Regions from separate parts of the Ferrimonas gelatinilytica genome, predicted to be linked through region 2. Evidence: predicted binding sites of a transcription regulator. Region 2 holds the regulator's gene; the other holds the start of a gene.
The links. The regulator NrdR, encoded in region 2, represses ribonucleotide reductase genes. The targets are predictions, from matches to a motif close to AAACACNANATNTNGTGTTT.
Positions count from the first base shown of each region.

Region 1: nrdD (anaerobic ribonucleoside-triphosphate reductase) is a predicted target of NrdR. The motif match lies at 1,669-1,688, and genes of this name have one in related genera.

Region 1 covers NZ_BAABLF010000005.1:161,781-169,711, forward strand. Annotated here, with positions in the region: gene ABD997_RS03085 (alkaline phosphatase) at 1-566, shown strand, start outside; gene ABD997_RS03090 (M90 family metallopeptidase) at 593-1,405, opposite strand; gene nrdD (anaerobic ribonucleoside-triphosphate reductase) at 1,722-3,839, shown strand; gene nrdG (anaerobic ribonucleoside-triphosphate reductase-activating protein) at 3,917-4,384, shown strand; gene ABD997_RS03105 (Rossmann-fold NAD(P)-binding domain-containing protein) at 4,542-5,261, shown strand; gene ABD997_RS03110 (FAD-binding and (Fe-S)-binding domain-containing protein) at 5,350-7,931, opposite strand, start outside.
Region 2 covers NZ_BAABLF010000012.1:7,072-15,002, forward strand. Annotated here, with positions in the region: gene thiL (thiamine-phosphate kinase) at 1-149, opposite strand, end outside; gene nusB (transcription antitermination factor NusB) at 181-591, opposite strand; gene ribH (6,7-dimethyl-8-ribityllumazine synthase) at 610-1,080, opposite strand; gene ribBA (bifunctional 3,4-dihydroxy-2-butanone-4-phosphate synthase/GTP cyclohydrolase II) at 1,178-2,281, opposite strand; gene ABD997_RS09605 (riboflavin synthase) at 2,295-2,954, opposite strand; gene ribD (bifunctional diaminohydroxyphosphoribosylaminopyrimidine deaminase/5-amino-6-(5-phosphoribosylamino)uracil reductase RibD) at 2,959-4,089, opposite strand; gene nrdR (transcriptional regulator NrdR) at 4,089-4,541, opposite strand; gene glyA (serine hydroxymethyltransferase) at 4,677-5,933, opposite strand; gene ABD997_RS09625 (TonB-dependent hemoglobin/transferrin/lactoferrin family receptor) at 6,280-7,931, opposite strand, start outside.

The DNA of each region.
Region 1 (7,931 bases), on a different contig from region 2:
AGGGAAGTCAGATCGACTGGTGTGGCCACGCCAATGATATCCGCTGCGCCCTGGGGGAGATGGCGGACTTCGCCAAAGCGGTGGAGCGTGCCAAAGCCTTTGTGGAGGAGAATCCGGACACCCTCCTGGTGATAACGGCGGATCACTCCACCGGTGGCCTCACCCTTGGGGCCGGCGGTACCTACCAGTGGCTGCCTGGGCCGATCCTACAGGTGGAGCGGACCGCGGGCTATATCGCCCGTAAGATGCTCGAAGCGCCGGAGTCGCCGGTGGAGGCGGTCTGGTCTCGTTACGCGTCGCTGCCGCTTTCGTCGCAGGAGTTGGCGATGCTGGCGCTGGCCCGTAAGGCGCAGCTTGACGGGGAGGGGCCCTACCATCTTTCCTCGCGAATTGGCCAACTGGTGGCCAAGCGCTCCTTTACCGGCTGGACCACCAGCGGCCACACCGGTGAGGATGTCAGCGTCATGGCCTACGGAGAGGGCGCGGACACCTTTATCGGGTTCCAGGACAATGCCGATATCGCCCGGAAAATTATGAGCCTTCTTGGCGAAGCTCAGCGCCCATGATGGCCCTTGGGTGTCGGCAGTGGCCTTTAGCCTTGGTTGGGCTTGGGCGCGCGTTGGCGGGGATCCTGCCCGTAGTAGGATTGCAGGCAGTGATACCAGTGGGGTAGAGCCTCGGCGAGCCGGTGGGGCTGGGTGAAGAAGCTTTCGCTGCTGACGGCAAAAAACTCGCCCCTGTTGGTCAGGGCGTAAGGATCCATCGGCAGCCGCTGTTGGATCGTTGCTTCCCCCCACTCCTGTTCAAGGGCCTCGTGGTATTGCTGCTCCAGGGTTTGAAATGCCCGTTCGAGCGTCTGTTGCCACACGGAGAGTGCATTCAGGCTCAAGGGCGGTGTACCGTTCACCTCACCACTGGCCATGTCCAGCTTATGGGCCAACTCGTGGATCACCACGTTGTAGCCGCTCCAGTCGCCACTGGCATCGATATCCACCACGGAAAACTGGACAGGGCCCTGCTCCCAAGCCTCTCCGGCGAGCAAGTCTGTTTCCTCATGCACCAGTCCGAGCTCATCCTGCCATTGGGCGTCGCCTTCGAAGAGGTCGGCGTGGAAACGCACCTCGTAGAAGGTGGCGTAGTGGGAAAGGTTTTTGGTCAAAACAGGCAGCGACGCCATCAGGGCGGTACGGATACAGAGCCGATCGGTCAGTGTGACACCGGGGCCGGCAACGACGAAGCGTTTCTGAGCCAGGAACGCCTGGCCCAGAGCAATCAGGCGGTCGGCGTCCACCTGGCCAAGATGGGTCAGGATCGGTACCGCTTCCAGCTCTTTTTGCCAGCGTCGACGGCGCTCTTCTGCATCCTGAGCGGGTCGTAAGCGACGCAAAAAATGGCAGAACCTCACGGCCGTGCTCCCTGCCGAGGGTGATGGATCCGACAGATCAAGCTTGATTTCTCCTAAGGGTGATCGCCCCCAAGTATCCGGTTTCTCGGCGTGATCGCCAAGTGCTAGTTCGCTATAGTTCGCGCCCCTTTATGGTGGCGTGCAAGCCCTCGCCATTTCCTGTTCGGTTACTGAGCCATCGCACCCTATATTGATCCCGGTCACGGTCAATGGGTGAGGGTAATGCTCCAATGTATCCTATATTTTGTGTTGTGGGTGTCCGGAAGCACCATATCTGGTGTTGTCAGGGAGGCGCCTGTTGAGAGGAGTGAACTTGATGCCAGTAGTGATTAAGCGGGACGGATGCCGCTCAAACTTCGACGGTGAACGTATTCGGCAAGCGGTGCTTCGGGCCGCAGAAGCCGTGGGGCAGGGCGATAGCGCCTATGCCAACCAGGTGGCCGAAACCGTAACCCGACAACTGGCAGCGGAGCAGGAGGTTGCGATCCATCGCATTCAGGACGCCGTTGAGGACGCCTTGATGGCCGGCCCCAACAAGGCGATCGCCCGGGCGTACATCGAATATCGCCATGATAGGGATCTGGCCCGTGAGCGCGCCAGCCATCTCAACCGGGAGATCCGCGGCCTGGTGGAGCAGAGTAATTCGGATCTGCTCAATGAGAACGCCAACAAGGACGCCAAGGTGATCCCGACCCAACGGGATCTGCTGGCGGGGATCGTAGCCAAGCATTACGCCTGTCGCCATATCCTGCCCCGTGACGTCGTGACGGCCCACGAGCGGGGCGAAATCCACTACCACGACCTGGACTACGCGCCCTTCTTCCCGATGTTCAACTGCATGCTGATCGACCTCCACGGAATGCTCACGGGGGGGTTCAAGATGGGCAATGCGGAGATAGACACGCCGAAGTCGATCTCCACCGCGACAGCGGTGACGGCCCAGATCATCGCCCAGGTGGCCAGCCATATCTATGGCGGGACCACCATCAATCGCATCGACGAGGTGCTGGCGCCCTATGTTCAGGCCAGCTACGACAAACACCTGGCGGTGGCCAGGGAGTGGCAGGTTCCGGATCCGCGCGCTTACGCGCAGGCACGCACGGAAAAAGAGTGTTATGACGCCTTCCAGTCGCTGGAGTACGAGGTGAACACGCTGCACACCGCCAATGGACAAACGCCCTTCGTGACCTTCGGGTTCGGACTCGGCAGTGGCTGGCAGGCTCGGCTGATCCAGCGCTCAATTCTGCGCAACCGCATCGCGGGGCTGGGTAAGAACCGCAAAACGGCGGTGTTCCCCAAGCTGGTGTTCGCCATCAAGGAGGGCCACAACCACAAGGCGGGGGATCCCAGCTACGACATCAAGCAGCTGGCCCTGGAGTGTGCCTCCAAGCGGATGTACCCGGACATCCTCAACTACGACAAAGTGGTGGAGGTCACGGGCTCCTTCAAAAACCCCATGGGGTGTCGCTCCTTCCTGGGGGTGTATGAAGAGGGGGGACAGTTGCAGCATGAGGGGCGCAATAACCTGGGTGTTGTCTCGCTCAACCTGCCGCGGGTGGCGATGCAGGCCAAAGGCTGTGAATCCCGATTTTTCTCGCTGTTGGATGAGCGACTGGCGCTGGCCCACAAGGCGCTGATGACCCGCATCGAGCGTCTACAGGGGGTCAAGGCCCGGGTCGCGCCGATCCTCTACATGGAGGGTGCCTGCGGTGTTCGCCTGCAGGCGGATGATGAGATCACCGAGATCTTCAAGGGTGGTCGGGCCTCCATCTCGCTGGGTTACATCGGTTTGCATGAAACGGTGAATGCCCTGTTTGGGGCCCAGACCCATCTCTACGACAGCGACATCCTCAGGGAGAAAGCGGTCAATATTGTCCGCCACCTGAAAAAGGCGGTGGATCGCTGGAGTCAAGAGAGCGGTTACGGCTTCAGCCTCTATGCGACACCCAGCGAAAATCTCTGTACTCGCTTTTGTAAAATCGATACCCAGGAGTTTGGCCTGGTGGATGGCGTAACCGACAAGGGATACTACACCAACAGCTTCCACCTCGATGTGGAGAAGCGGGTGAATCCCTATGACAAGATCGATTTCGAAATGGTCTACCCCGCGATCAGTTCCGGCGGGTTCATCAGCTACGGCGAGTATCCCAATATGCAGCACAACCTCGAGGCGCTGGAGGATGTGTGGGATTACAGTTACGCCCGGGTGCCCTATTACGGCACCAATACGCCCATCGATGAGTGTTACGAGTGTGGGCACTGCGGTGAGTTTTCCTGCACCAGCAAAGGCTTCGTTTGTCCCCAGTGCGGTAACGCCGACCCTGCCAGGGTGTCGGTGACGCGCCGCGTGTGCGGCTACCTGGGGAGTCCGGACGCACGCCCCTTTAATGCCGGAAAGCAGGAGGAGGTAAAGCGGCGGGTCAAGCACCTTTGAGTCCGCCCTGCCGATCCGTACGGAGTGCCTGCGCCGTGCGGGCGCCCAGTGCGGGTGGCGCCATACGTGGAGTAACCATGCATTACCATCAGTACTTCCCCGTGGACGTGGTGAACGGGCCCGGAACCCGTTGCACGTTGTTTGTTTCCGGTTGCGAGCACCAGTGCCGTGGCTGCTATAACCAGTCAACCTGGCGGCTGGACTCCGGTCATCCCTTTGACCAGGCGATGTCGGACAGGATCATCCAGGATCTGAACGATACCCGCATCCGTCGCCGCGGTCTGTCGCTCTCCGGCGGTGATCCCCTGCATCCGGCCAACGTGGGCGCCGTTTTGGCCCTGGTTCGTCGTGTCAGGAGAGAGACTCAGGGGAAAGATATCTGGCTCTGGACCGGCTACGAACGGGAATCGCTCAGCGAGGCACAACTGGCGGTGATCGATTACGTGGATGTGCTGGTGGACGGGCCCTTCATCGAGGCGCAGAAAGATATGACGCTTCAGTGGCGCGGCAGCCGAAATCAGCGGATCCATGCCCTGACGCTTTAGTCGCCGGTCTTAGGTCCAGTCGGTCGGTGCGTACCGAATAGGGTTCACTTACCGCAAGTCCCTCACTATTAGTCTGATTTTTATACCTACGGTGCTCCATCACCGTTAGGATAGGCAGAAACACCAATCGGGATTAGGGATGGAAACGCAGGGAAGAGTGGTAGGAAACAGTGTGGTGGTGGCTGGCGCCACCGGTGCGACCGGCCGCGAGCTGATGGGTCGGTTGCTGGCCGATGAGCGCCTCCACAGGATCCACCTTCTCACTCGCAGTATGACTCCCTGGTGCGATAACCCTAAAGTTATCGAGCATCACTGGGCGCCGGTTCCAGCTCCGTCCGGTCAAAAGGTCACCCTCAAGCGTATCGAACTTCCAGCCTCCCTCGAGCGACTGGCCCTAGATGAACCTGTGACAGCGCTATTTTGCTGTCTTGGCACCACCTTGGCCCAGGCCGGGAGCAAGGCGGCATTTCGAGCGCTCGACCTGGATGCGGTGGTGGCCTTGGGGCAGTGGGCGAAAAAGCATGGGGTCGGCACGATGCATGTGATCAGCAGTAAGGGAGCAAATCCCCAACGGCGTGCTTTTTATTTGAGATGCAAAGGGGAGATGGAGCGGGCGCTGATGGACCTTGAGCTACCCAGCCTCTATCTCTATCGTCCCTCACTGCTGGCGCGTCCTCAGCCCCGTTTTGGCGAACATCTGGGTGAACGGATACTGAATCTCCTCACCTGTCTGCCCGGCAGTGCTCACTGGCGCCCGGTTCCGGTGGCAAGGTTGGCGGCGGTCATGGTGGAGAGGGCCCGTGAGGCGAAGGCCGGTGTTCACTGCATCGAGTCGGGGCAGCTTTGGGATGAGAAGGGAAGCGGAGCCGCTGAATGAGCGGGTCTACACCAGGTTTCGTGGGGGGTTAAGTAGGGAACATAAGCGTGGCCCGGCGGTGTTGGGCCGCCGGGCCACGTTGGTTTTTTTAGCTTCCCGCCGGGCGGGTGCACTCCTCGACCAGATACGCCAGGTGGCGGTAGCTGATCCCGCTGTGGCGTGTCAGGCCCAACTCACACATACGGTTGGCGTAATAGCCCTCATTGAGCCCCTCTGGCAACTGGCTTTTCAGGTTTCGCAGGGCATCGGCATTGATCTCCGGCTTGAACAGCCCTTTTTCACCGGCGAAACCGCAGCAAAATATCCTTTCCGGACGGATCACCTGGTCGGCACACTGCTCGGCGATGGCGTTCATCTTGCTGCCCGCATTGAGATGCTCGGCGCTGCAGCCGACGTGAAGGGCGACTTGGGCCTTACGATTGACCAACTCCAGCTTGTCCAGTAGGTGGTCGTGGATGAAATCGACCGCATCCACCAGGGTGTAGTCGACACCGGCGTCCTGCAGGGTCCGCTTGGTGCAGGAGAGGGCGTCGATGATCACAGGATGCTGGCCGCCATCGGTCATCGCCTCGAGGGCATCGATCAGCTCCTTTCGTTTCCCGTCGGCGTTTTTGTAATCCCCTTTGGATTCCCACATCTGACCGCAGCAAAGCTGGCGGGTATTGTCCGGGACCCGAACCTCGTAGCCAGCTCGCTCCAGCAGGGTGACCATGACGTCGGGCAGGGTGGTGTGATCCGGATCTTCCGGGGTCGGGCCGAAAGTTCGGCCACCACAGGCGGCAAAGTAGACGACGACGGGACGCCCCTCACCGGACTGTGTCGGTTTGGGCAGATTTCCCCCCTTCGGGAACGACGGATCCCAGTAGGGGACCTCCTTGGTGATAACACGTCCGACCTTCATCAGGCCTCCGGTGATGGTGCTACCGGTAAACTTGTGGATCCCGTGCAGCAGGTCAAAGCCCGTGCTCAATACCTGGTTGACCCCTTTGTAGTGGTTGGCCTGGAAATCCAATACCTTCTGAGCGGTACTGGTGAGCTGTTCGCTGCGCAGTTTCCGGGTGAGCATGCCCATGTTGTTGTCGACGGGGCAGGCGATGGTGCAGAGTTGGCAGGCCACGCAGGTATCGATCACGTCGTATTGGGCCGCCTCCCGCATTTTTTGCGCCTTGGCGTGCTCACCGGCCTGATCCAATCGTTCAATCTCTCGCAGGGTGGTAATACGGTGGCGTGGGGACATGTTGAGATTGTTGGTGGGGCAGGTGCGTTCGCAGAAGCCGCACTCGATGCAGCGGTCCACGTAATCATCTACCGCGGCGGAACTTTTGATCTGCTTGACGTGCACCTCCGCATCCTCATTGAGGATCACGCCGGGGTTGAGCAGACGGTCGGGGTCGAAGGCCTCTTTGAGCTTTTTCATCAGCGCATAGGCTTTGGGTCCCCACTCCAGCTCAACAAAGGGGGCCACGGCGCGCCCGGTACCATGCTCAGCCTTCATGGAGCCATCGTATTTGTTGATCACCAGATCGGCGATGGCCTGCATGAAGCGGTCAAACTGCTCCACGTCGGATTTTCGCCGGAAGTTCGGGGTGATAATGAAGTGGAAGTTGCCGTCGAGGGCATGACCGTAGATCACCCCCTCGGGATAACCATGGACCTGGAACAGCTCTGACAGATCTGCGGCGGCGTTGGCCAGATCCTCTACCCGAAACGCCACGTCTTCGATGATGACGGAGGTCCCTTTGGGGCGTTCACCACCGATAATGGGGAAGAGCCCCGAGCGCATCGCCCAGTACTGACCAAACACCGCGGGATCGGAGCTGAACTCGATGGGCCTGAGGGTTTCAATATGGGCGATCGATTGGGTGATCTGTTCGGTGTAGGCTTGGAGCTGTGCCTCATCGTTGGCGCGGCTCTCGATAAGCAGGATGGCGGTGCCCTCTGGCAGCTCGGATAACCACTCCGGCATCCCTTTCTTGCCAGTAACCGCTTTGATCGACGCCCAGTCAAGTAGCTCCGCCGCGGCAACGGCATCGGTTTTCAGTGGCGGAATCGCCTTGGAGGCGTCAACCATGTTGTGAAACACCGCCATGGCGGAAGCCTTGTTGCGCGCCTCTGGCACCGTCCGGTAGGTGACCTCCTCCACAAAGGCAAAGGTGCCCTCGGAGCCCACCACCAGGTGGTTGATAAGGTCGAAGGGGTCTTGGTAGTCCACTAGGGCATTCAGGCTATAGCCGGTGGTATTCTTGATGGCGTACTTCTGCCGGATCCTGTCCGCCAGTTCCGTGTCCGCCTGGGTGCTTTTCGCCAATTCGGTCAGCGTTGCCAGCAGCTCGGGCCGAGCCTGGGTAAAAGCGTCCCGGGAGTCAGGATCACCGGTATCCAGGCGCGTGCCATCCGCAAACAGCAGCTTGGCGCTCTCGATGGTCTGGTAGCTGTTTTGGGTGGTACCGCAGCACATGCCGGAGGCGTTGTTGTTCACGATCCCCCCGACCATGCAGGAGGTGAGGGTCGCCGGATCCGGCCCGATTTTGCGATCGAGCGGTTTGAGTTTGGCGTTCGCTTCCGCGCCGATCACGGCGGCACCAAGGGTGATATGGTTGGCATCGTCACTGATGCTGATGTTGCGAAAGCCATCGTAGCCGAGCATCAGCAGGATCCCTTCGCCAACTG
Region 2 (7,931 bases):
GAGACCACCAGCTGACTGCCCGACGGCAGAGATAGCACGGCGGCGTCGTCCCCCACGCCAAAAATCACATCCTTACGATGGTTTGGACGGGTAAAGTAGCGTTTAATCAGGGAAAATTCGTCGTTGACCATAACGCAGTGCGGCCACATCACTGTGGCCGCTCCTTTTTTATGCCGCCGTTCAGCGGTTGATGGCGATCGCCAGTTTATCCAGTACGCCGTTGACGAACTTGTGGCTCTCTTCGGCGCCAAACACCTTCGCCAGCTCGATCGCTTCATTGATCGCCACCTTGTAGGGGACGTCATCGCGATGCAGCAGCTCGTAAGCCCCGAGGCGCAGGATCGCCATCTCCAGCGGGTCCACCTCTTCCGGCAAACGAGCCAGATTCGGCTTCAGCTTGCTGTCCAGGGTCGTGGCCTGAGCCGCGACTCCCGCCAGCAGTTCGCGAAAGTAGGCGATGTCCGCCCCCTGCACATCCTGCTCGGTGAGGAACTCGTGTTCGATATCGGCGATGGCGTTACCGCTCATCTGCCAGGAATAGATGGCTTGAACCGCCAGTTGGCGGGCTTTACGACGCTCAGAAGGCTTCACACAAATCTCCAATCAGGCTCAGTCAGCCAGATGGTTTAGGACATTGACCATCTCCAGCGCGCCCAGGGCCGCTTCGCCGCCCTTGTTACCGGCTTTAGTGCCGGCGCGCTCGATGGCCTGTTCGATGGTATCGGTGGTCAACACGCCGAAGGAAACCGGAGTATCAAACTCCAGCATCACTTGGGCCAGTCCCTTGTTGCACTCACCGGCGACAAAGTCGAAGTGCGGGGTGCCACCGCGGATCACCGCGCCCAGGGCGATGATGGCATCGTACTGGCCTTTCGCGGCCAGGCGACGGGCCGCCAGCGGCAGTTCGAAAGCACCTGGTACCCGAACCACAGTGATGTCTTCGTCGTTGACCTGACCAAAGCGTTTCAGGGTGTCTACCGCCCCTTCCAGCAGGCTGTCGACGATAAAGCTGTTAAAACGGGATACCACCAAGGCGATTTTAGCGCCTTTGGCTTCGATGTTGCCTTCGATTACGTTCATGTTGTTATCCATTTCTTGCTCAAGGCCCGCCGAACGGGCCAAAAAGTTGCCGTATCATAGCATAACCGCGAGGAAAAATTCCCAGCGGCCGGTGCGCTTATTCTTCGACGTATTCGGTGACTTCCAGGCCAAAGCCGGAGAGAGCGTGATAGCGCTTCTGGCTCGACAGCAGACGCATGCGGTGCACCCCGAGATCCGCCAGGATCTGGGAGCCAACGCCGACAGTGCGGGTGGCTTCATCGGAGCGCTTGGCACCGATCTGATCCCCGCGCTGTTGGGCGGCAAACGCCTTCAACTGCCCCAGCAGGCTATCGCTGTCCATCTCCCGGCCCAGCAACACCAGCACCCCACCTTCCGCGGAGATGCGGGCCATGGCGCGATCCAGCGGCCAGGTGGAGGGGCCATTGATGGTGGCCTGCAGCAGATCCCGGGTGGGATCGCTCAGGTGAACCCGTACCAGGCAGTTGTCGGTCACCTCCCCCTTCACCAGCGCGATGTGCAGCTGGTTGTCGATGGTGTCCCGGTAGCCGATCAGCTCGAACTCGCCATGGCGAGTGGGCAGGGTGCACTGGGTCTCGCGAACGATGGTGGTCTCGTTGAGGTTGCGGTATTCGATCAGATCCGCAATGGTCCCCACCTTAAGGTCGTGTTCGGCGGCGAAGGCTTCCAGCTGGGGGCGGCGCGCCATGGTGCCGTCCTCGTTGAGGATCTCGACGATCACCGCCGCCGCGCCGAAGCCCGCCAGACGGGCCAAGTCCACCGAAGCTTCGGTGTGGCCGGCGCGGTTGAGCACGCCCCCATCCTTAGCCCGCAGTGGGAAGATGTGGCCCGGCTGGACCAGATCGGACGGCTTGGCGTCCTCCGCCGCAGCCACCTGAATGGTGCGGGCGCGATCCGCCGCGGAGATCCCGGTGGTGACCCCTTCCGCCGCTTCGATAGAGACGGTGAAGGCGGTGCCGTATTGCTCGGTATTGCGACTGACCATCTGATGCAGGCCCAGCTTGTCGCAACGCTCGGCACTCATCGGCATGCAGATCAGGCCGCGGCCATACTTGGCCATAAAGTTGATCGCCTCCGGGGTGACCGCCTCAGCGGCCATGATCAGATCCCCTTCATTTTCCCGATCTTCATCATCCATCAGGATCACCATCTTGCCCTGACGAATGTCTTCGATGATCTCTTCAATTCGATTCAACGCCATCGCGGTGATTTCCTTACTTTACAAAGCCACTTCGGGCCAGGGTTTCCAGCGTCAGGCCGCCCGCGGGGTGCGCGCTGTCGGCCTGGGGCTGCATCAGTTTTTCCAGGTATCGGGCCAGCAGATCCACCTCTAGGTGGACAGAGGCACCGGGCTGCAGATCCACCAGGGTGGTCTCCACCGCCGTATGGGGGACAATGGTCAGGCGAAAACGGGCCCCATCCACCTCGTTGAGGGTGAGGCTGACGCCGTCGATGGTGACCGAGCCCTTGTGGGGCAGGTAGCGGCCCAACTCGGCGGGCGCCTGCAGCCAAAACTCGATGGCCCGCGCCCTGGTGTGCCGGCTGACCACCTCGGCCACGCCGTCCACATGGCCGCTGACCAGGTGGCCCCCCAAGCGGGTGCTCGGGGTCACCGCCTGCTCCAGGTTGACCCTCTGGCCCACGCCATAGTGGTCGAAGTTGGTCAATGCCAGAGTCTCGGCGCTCAGATCCGCCACGAAGTGATCCGCCCCCAGGTTGACTACGGTGAGGCAGACGCCGTTGGTGGCGATACTGTCGCCCAGCTTCACGTCCTCCAACGGCAACTTGCCGGTGTCGACGGTAACCCGGAGATCGCCGCCCCGAGGCTCCAGTTTGCGCAGTGTGCCAACGGCTTCCACGATGCCAGTGAACATGGTGTTATCTCTCCTGCCGCGTCAGCGTCAGGCGCAGATCCGCGCCGACGCGACGGACATCGCTAAAGGTCAAGGTGTCCACCGCCGCCATGGCGGGGAAATCGGGCAGCTGTAGCAGACCGCGGGCGCCGCTGCCCATCAGCTTCGGGGCCTGGTAAAGCACCAGTTCGTCCCAAAGACCGGCGCTGATGAAAGCGCCAGCCAAACCGGCGCCGGCTTCCACCAGCACCTCGTTGATTTCACGGCGGCCCAGCTCTGTCAGCAGCGCCGAAAGATCCAGTTTGCCCTGGGCCTGACGCGGGCCCTGCCAGCAGGTGACGCCATCGGGCCAAATGGCCGGGTAGCCGCGGTGGCTGGCCAACAAGATCGGCCCCTCACAACGGAGCAACTTCAGCGGCGGGGCCAGTCGGGCCTCGCCATCCACCACCACCCGAAGCGGTTGCATCAGCTGCTCGGCACTGATGCGTTGGCGCCAGCTACCCAACTCCTGGTGGCGGACATTCATGCTGGGATCGTCCGCCAGCACCGAGTCGGCACCGGTGATCACCGCGTCGCTCTGGGCTCGCAGGCGCTGAACGTCAGCCCGCGCCTGTGGGCCGGTGATCCACTTGGAATCGCCATTGGCCAGGGCCGTACGGCCATCAATGCTGGCCGCCAGCTTGACCCGGACCCAAGGTAGACCGGTTTTCATCCGCTTGATAAAGCCGGGATTGAGCGCCTCGGCCTGGGCCTGCATCAGGCCTGCAGAGGTGGGGATCCCCGCCTGCTCCAGCATCCGCAAGCCACGCCCCGCCACCTGGGGGTTCGGGTCCACCATCGCCACCACCACCCGAGCAACGCCGGCAGCGATCAGCGCTTCGGCACAGGGGGGCGTACGGCCATGGTGGCTGCAGGGTTCCAGGGTGACGTAGGCGGTGGCACCACGAGCGTGTGCACCGGCGGCACGCAGGGCGTGGACTTCGGCATGGGGTTCGCCCGCCTTGAGATGGGCGCCCTCGCCCACCACGGTACCCTCGTTGACCAGCACACACCCCACCCTGGGGTTTGGCCGCGTGGTGAGCCAACCCCGCTTAGCCAGGGCGATGGCCCTGGCCATGTGCGTGGCATCGGTGGCGCTGAAACCCGCATCATTCATTAACGTTTTTCCAGGCGGGCGATCGCCTCGCCGAACTCGGCAAGATCATCGAAGCCACGGTACACCGAAGCAAAGCGGATGTAGGCCACCTTATCCAGGGTCACCAGCTGCTCCATCACCAGGTTACCGAGCATGCTGGAGGGGACCTCCCGCTCACCGGTGGCACGCAGCGCCGACTTGATTTTGCTCACCGCCTGTTCCACCCGCTCGGTGCCCACTGGACGCTTCTCCAGCGCCCGCTGCAAACCCCGACGCAGCTTCTCCTCATCGAAGGGCTGGCGGGTGCCGTCCTGCTTGATGATCCGCGGCATCACCAGCTCCGCAGACTCGAAGGTGGTGTAGCGCTCATGGCAGGTGAGGCACTCCCGGCGCCGGCGCACCTGGTGGCCATCCGCCACCAGGCGGGAATCGATCACTTTGGTATCGCTGGCAGCACAAAAGGGACAGTGCATGGCGTCTCCGCAAACAGGGTAAAAAGGTGCGGGCAAGAATACCGAATTTTGTCCGCCAGAGTAAGGTAGAGGCAAACAAAAGCCCGCCAGAAGGCGGGCTTGTTTTTCTGGGGACGTCGTCGTCCCGGTGAACCCTTAGCGATAAACAGGGAAGCGGGCGCAGAGCTCCACCACCTGCTGCTTCACCCGCTCCACGACGGACTCATCGCCGAAGTTATCCAGGATGTCGCAGATCCAGCCGGTCAGCTCCCGGGCTTCCGCTTCGCCGATACCACGGCGGGTCAACGCCGGGGTGCCGATCCGCAGGCCGGAGGTGACGAAGGGGCTACGGGGATCGTTCGGCACGGAGTTCTTGTTCACCGTGATGTTGGCCCGACCCAGGGCCGCATCGGCGTCTTTACCGGTAATGTCCTTGCTGATCAGGTCCAGCAGGAACAGATGGTTCTGGGTACCACCGGAAACCACGTCATAGCCACGGTTAATGAATACGTCCGCCATCGCCTGAGCATTCTTCACCACCTGCTGCTGGTACTGGGCAAACTCCGGCTGCAGCGCCTCCTTGAAAGCCACCGCCTTGGCGGCGATCACGTGACACAGCGGGCCACCCTGACCACCAGGGAACACCGCGGAGTTGAACTTCTTATAGAGGGTTTCATCGCCAATGGCGGAGAGGATCAAACCGCCACGGGGACCGCCCAGGGTCTTATGGGTGGTGGTGGTCACTACGTGGGCATGGGGGACCGGATTCGGGTAAACCCCCGCCGCCACCAGGCCTGCCACGTGGGCCATGTCCACGAACAGGTAAGCACCCACTTCGTCGGCGATGGCGCGGAACTCGGCCCAATCAATGATGCCGGAGTAGGCGGAGAAACCGCCGATGATCATCTTCGGCTGATGCTCCCTGGCCAGGGCGCGGATCTCATCATAATCGATGGCGCCGGTGTCCGGGTTGATCCCATATTGCACCGCGTTGTACATCTTGCCGGAGAAGGAGACGGAGGCGCCGTGGGTCAGGTGACCACCGTGGGCCAGGCTCATCCCCAGGACGGTATCGCCGGGCTGCAGCAGGGCCATGAAGACGGCGGCATTGGCCTGGGAACCGGAGTGCGGCTGGACGTTGGCGTACTCGGACCCGAACAGCGCGTTGGCGCGATCGATCGCCAGCTGCTCCGCCACATCGACGTGCTCACAGCCACCGTAATAACGCTTGCCCGGATAGCCTTCGGCGTACTTGTTGGTCAGCTGAGAACCCTGGGCTTCCAATACGCGCGGGCTGGTGTAGTTTTCCGAGGCGATAAGCTCAATGTGCTCCTCTTGGCGCACCCGCTCCGCTTCCATCGCTTGCCACAACTCGGGATCAAAGTCCGCGATATTCATACTGCGTTCGAACATCCTGCTCTCCTGGCCGGTAAGTAAGGTAGGTAAAGTAATAAAGCGTTCCTAAGGTGGCGCATTTTACCTTTTGAATCCCATTATCCCAAGCGATTGTGAGCATCCTCACCACACCGGGCAAAATTACCCCCCCCAAGATCACACTTTGGCGACCTGAAAGCCGGGAGCGCAACCGGGTTTGTCCTCTGTCGGATCCACTGCTGGTTTGGACCGACTTCGAACCTTCCCGGGCTCCGCCGTCGTCAGTGACCGCATCTCATCCTCGCATCCCGTCATAACAAAACGCCGCCCAAGAAAAAGCCGGACGCAGGGTCCGGCTTGATGCTCAGGCGGCGATCGCCAAAGGTCAGAACTGGTACTTCACGTTAACGTTGAAGTAGCGGCCCGGCTGGGTGAAGTTGGACTCCGGTGCCCCCATGTTGTCCATTAGGTACTTGGACTGACCCGCCACATCGGCGTAATCAATGTACTCCTTGTCCAGCAGGTTGAACACACCCGCACGCAACTGCCAATTATCGGTCAGCTCGACGCCGACAGTAACATCCACGACCGCATAGCCGTCGGTGGTGTAGACCTCGTTGTACTTAGGATCGTACAGCGGATCCTCCACCGGGATCACCGGGGTCTCTTTAACGCGGTCCATGCCGCTGGCCATACGCACCACCCCGCCCACGGTGGTGGGTTTGCTGGCGATCTGGGTGTATGCATTGACCCCCAGGCTGCCCTTGAGCGGGCTAATGGTGTTAAGGAAGTCACCGTTATGATCGGTGCCATAGGTGTAAGCGATATTACCCCACAGCTCCAGATCGTTATTGATCCAGTGGCTCACCTGCCCCTCGAAGCCGTAAATCTTTACCTGGTCACGGTTCACGTAGTCGTATTGCAGCGCCAAGACGGGATCCAGCTTATTGGGGTCCTCACACCATGGGCCGAAGATCGGGAAGGGCACGCCCCAACCGGTCGGGGTACAGGTAGGCGCATCTTTAAACTCCCAGTCGATGTAGTCATTGGCCTGGGTGTAGAAACCGGTCAGCTCATAGGAGGTGTTCTGGTGGTTGCCCCGGACACCGATCTCCAAGGTATGGGACTCTTCGGTTTCCAGATCGTAGTTGGGCATAATCTCCACCGGGAACGGCATGCGGCCATCCTGGATCTCCAGCTCACCCCACTTCTGATCCGGCGTCGGCATCTTGTAACCGTAGGCGTACTGACCGTAGACGCTCACCGCGTCGGTAATGTGGTACACCAGGCCCAGCTTGGGCGACCAGAAACCGTCACTCATCTGCTCGAAGTCGGCAGGGTCACGGCCGAAATCCTCCGCCATCTGGGCATCCGGCGTGTTGCGGAAGTAGTCATAGCGCAGGCCGGCGATCAGGTTCAGGCGACCATCCAGCAGGGTGATGTCATCCTGAATAAAGGCGCCCACGCGCAGGCTGTCGGTATCGGCGAACGCAAACTGGTCCTCGCCCACCCAGCCGCCCTCACCCGGGGTGTAGTAGGTACGGTGGCGCTTCATGGTGGATTGCTCCACGTCCAGGCCGAAGGTCAGGTTATGGCTGTAACCCTCGTTGCCGATCTGCTTAGCGAAAGTGCTGGCCAGACCGTAGCGGGACTCTTCGAAATTGTAATCCCGGAACTGGGTCATATCGGTACGCTCACCGTCGGCGAAACCGAAGTAGTCCCGGTGCTCATTCTGATCGGTGTAGCCGTAGTAAAGCACCACATCCAGGCTGTCATGCAGCAGGGTCGGACGCTCTGAGCGCAGACGGAGGGAGCCGTTAAAGGCCTGGGTACCGCGATCGATGTCCCTGTCCTCGTTACGTACGCCGTTACGCTCTTTCTGCTCCCAACGATCCAGCTGTTGATCCAGGTAATCCAGGGTCAACTGAAGGTTGGTGTAATCGTTGAACAGGTACTTGCTCTTGAACAGCACACTATTGGTGACCAAGTCACTGTCCGGCAGGGTACCGTCATAGTTCTGCTGCTCTTCACCTTCAC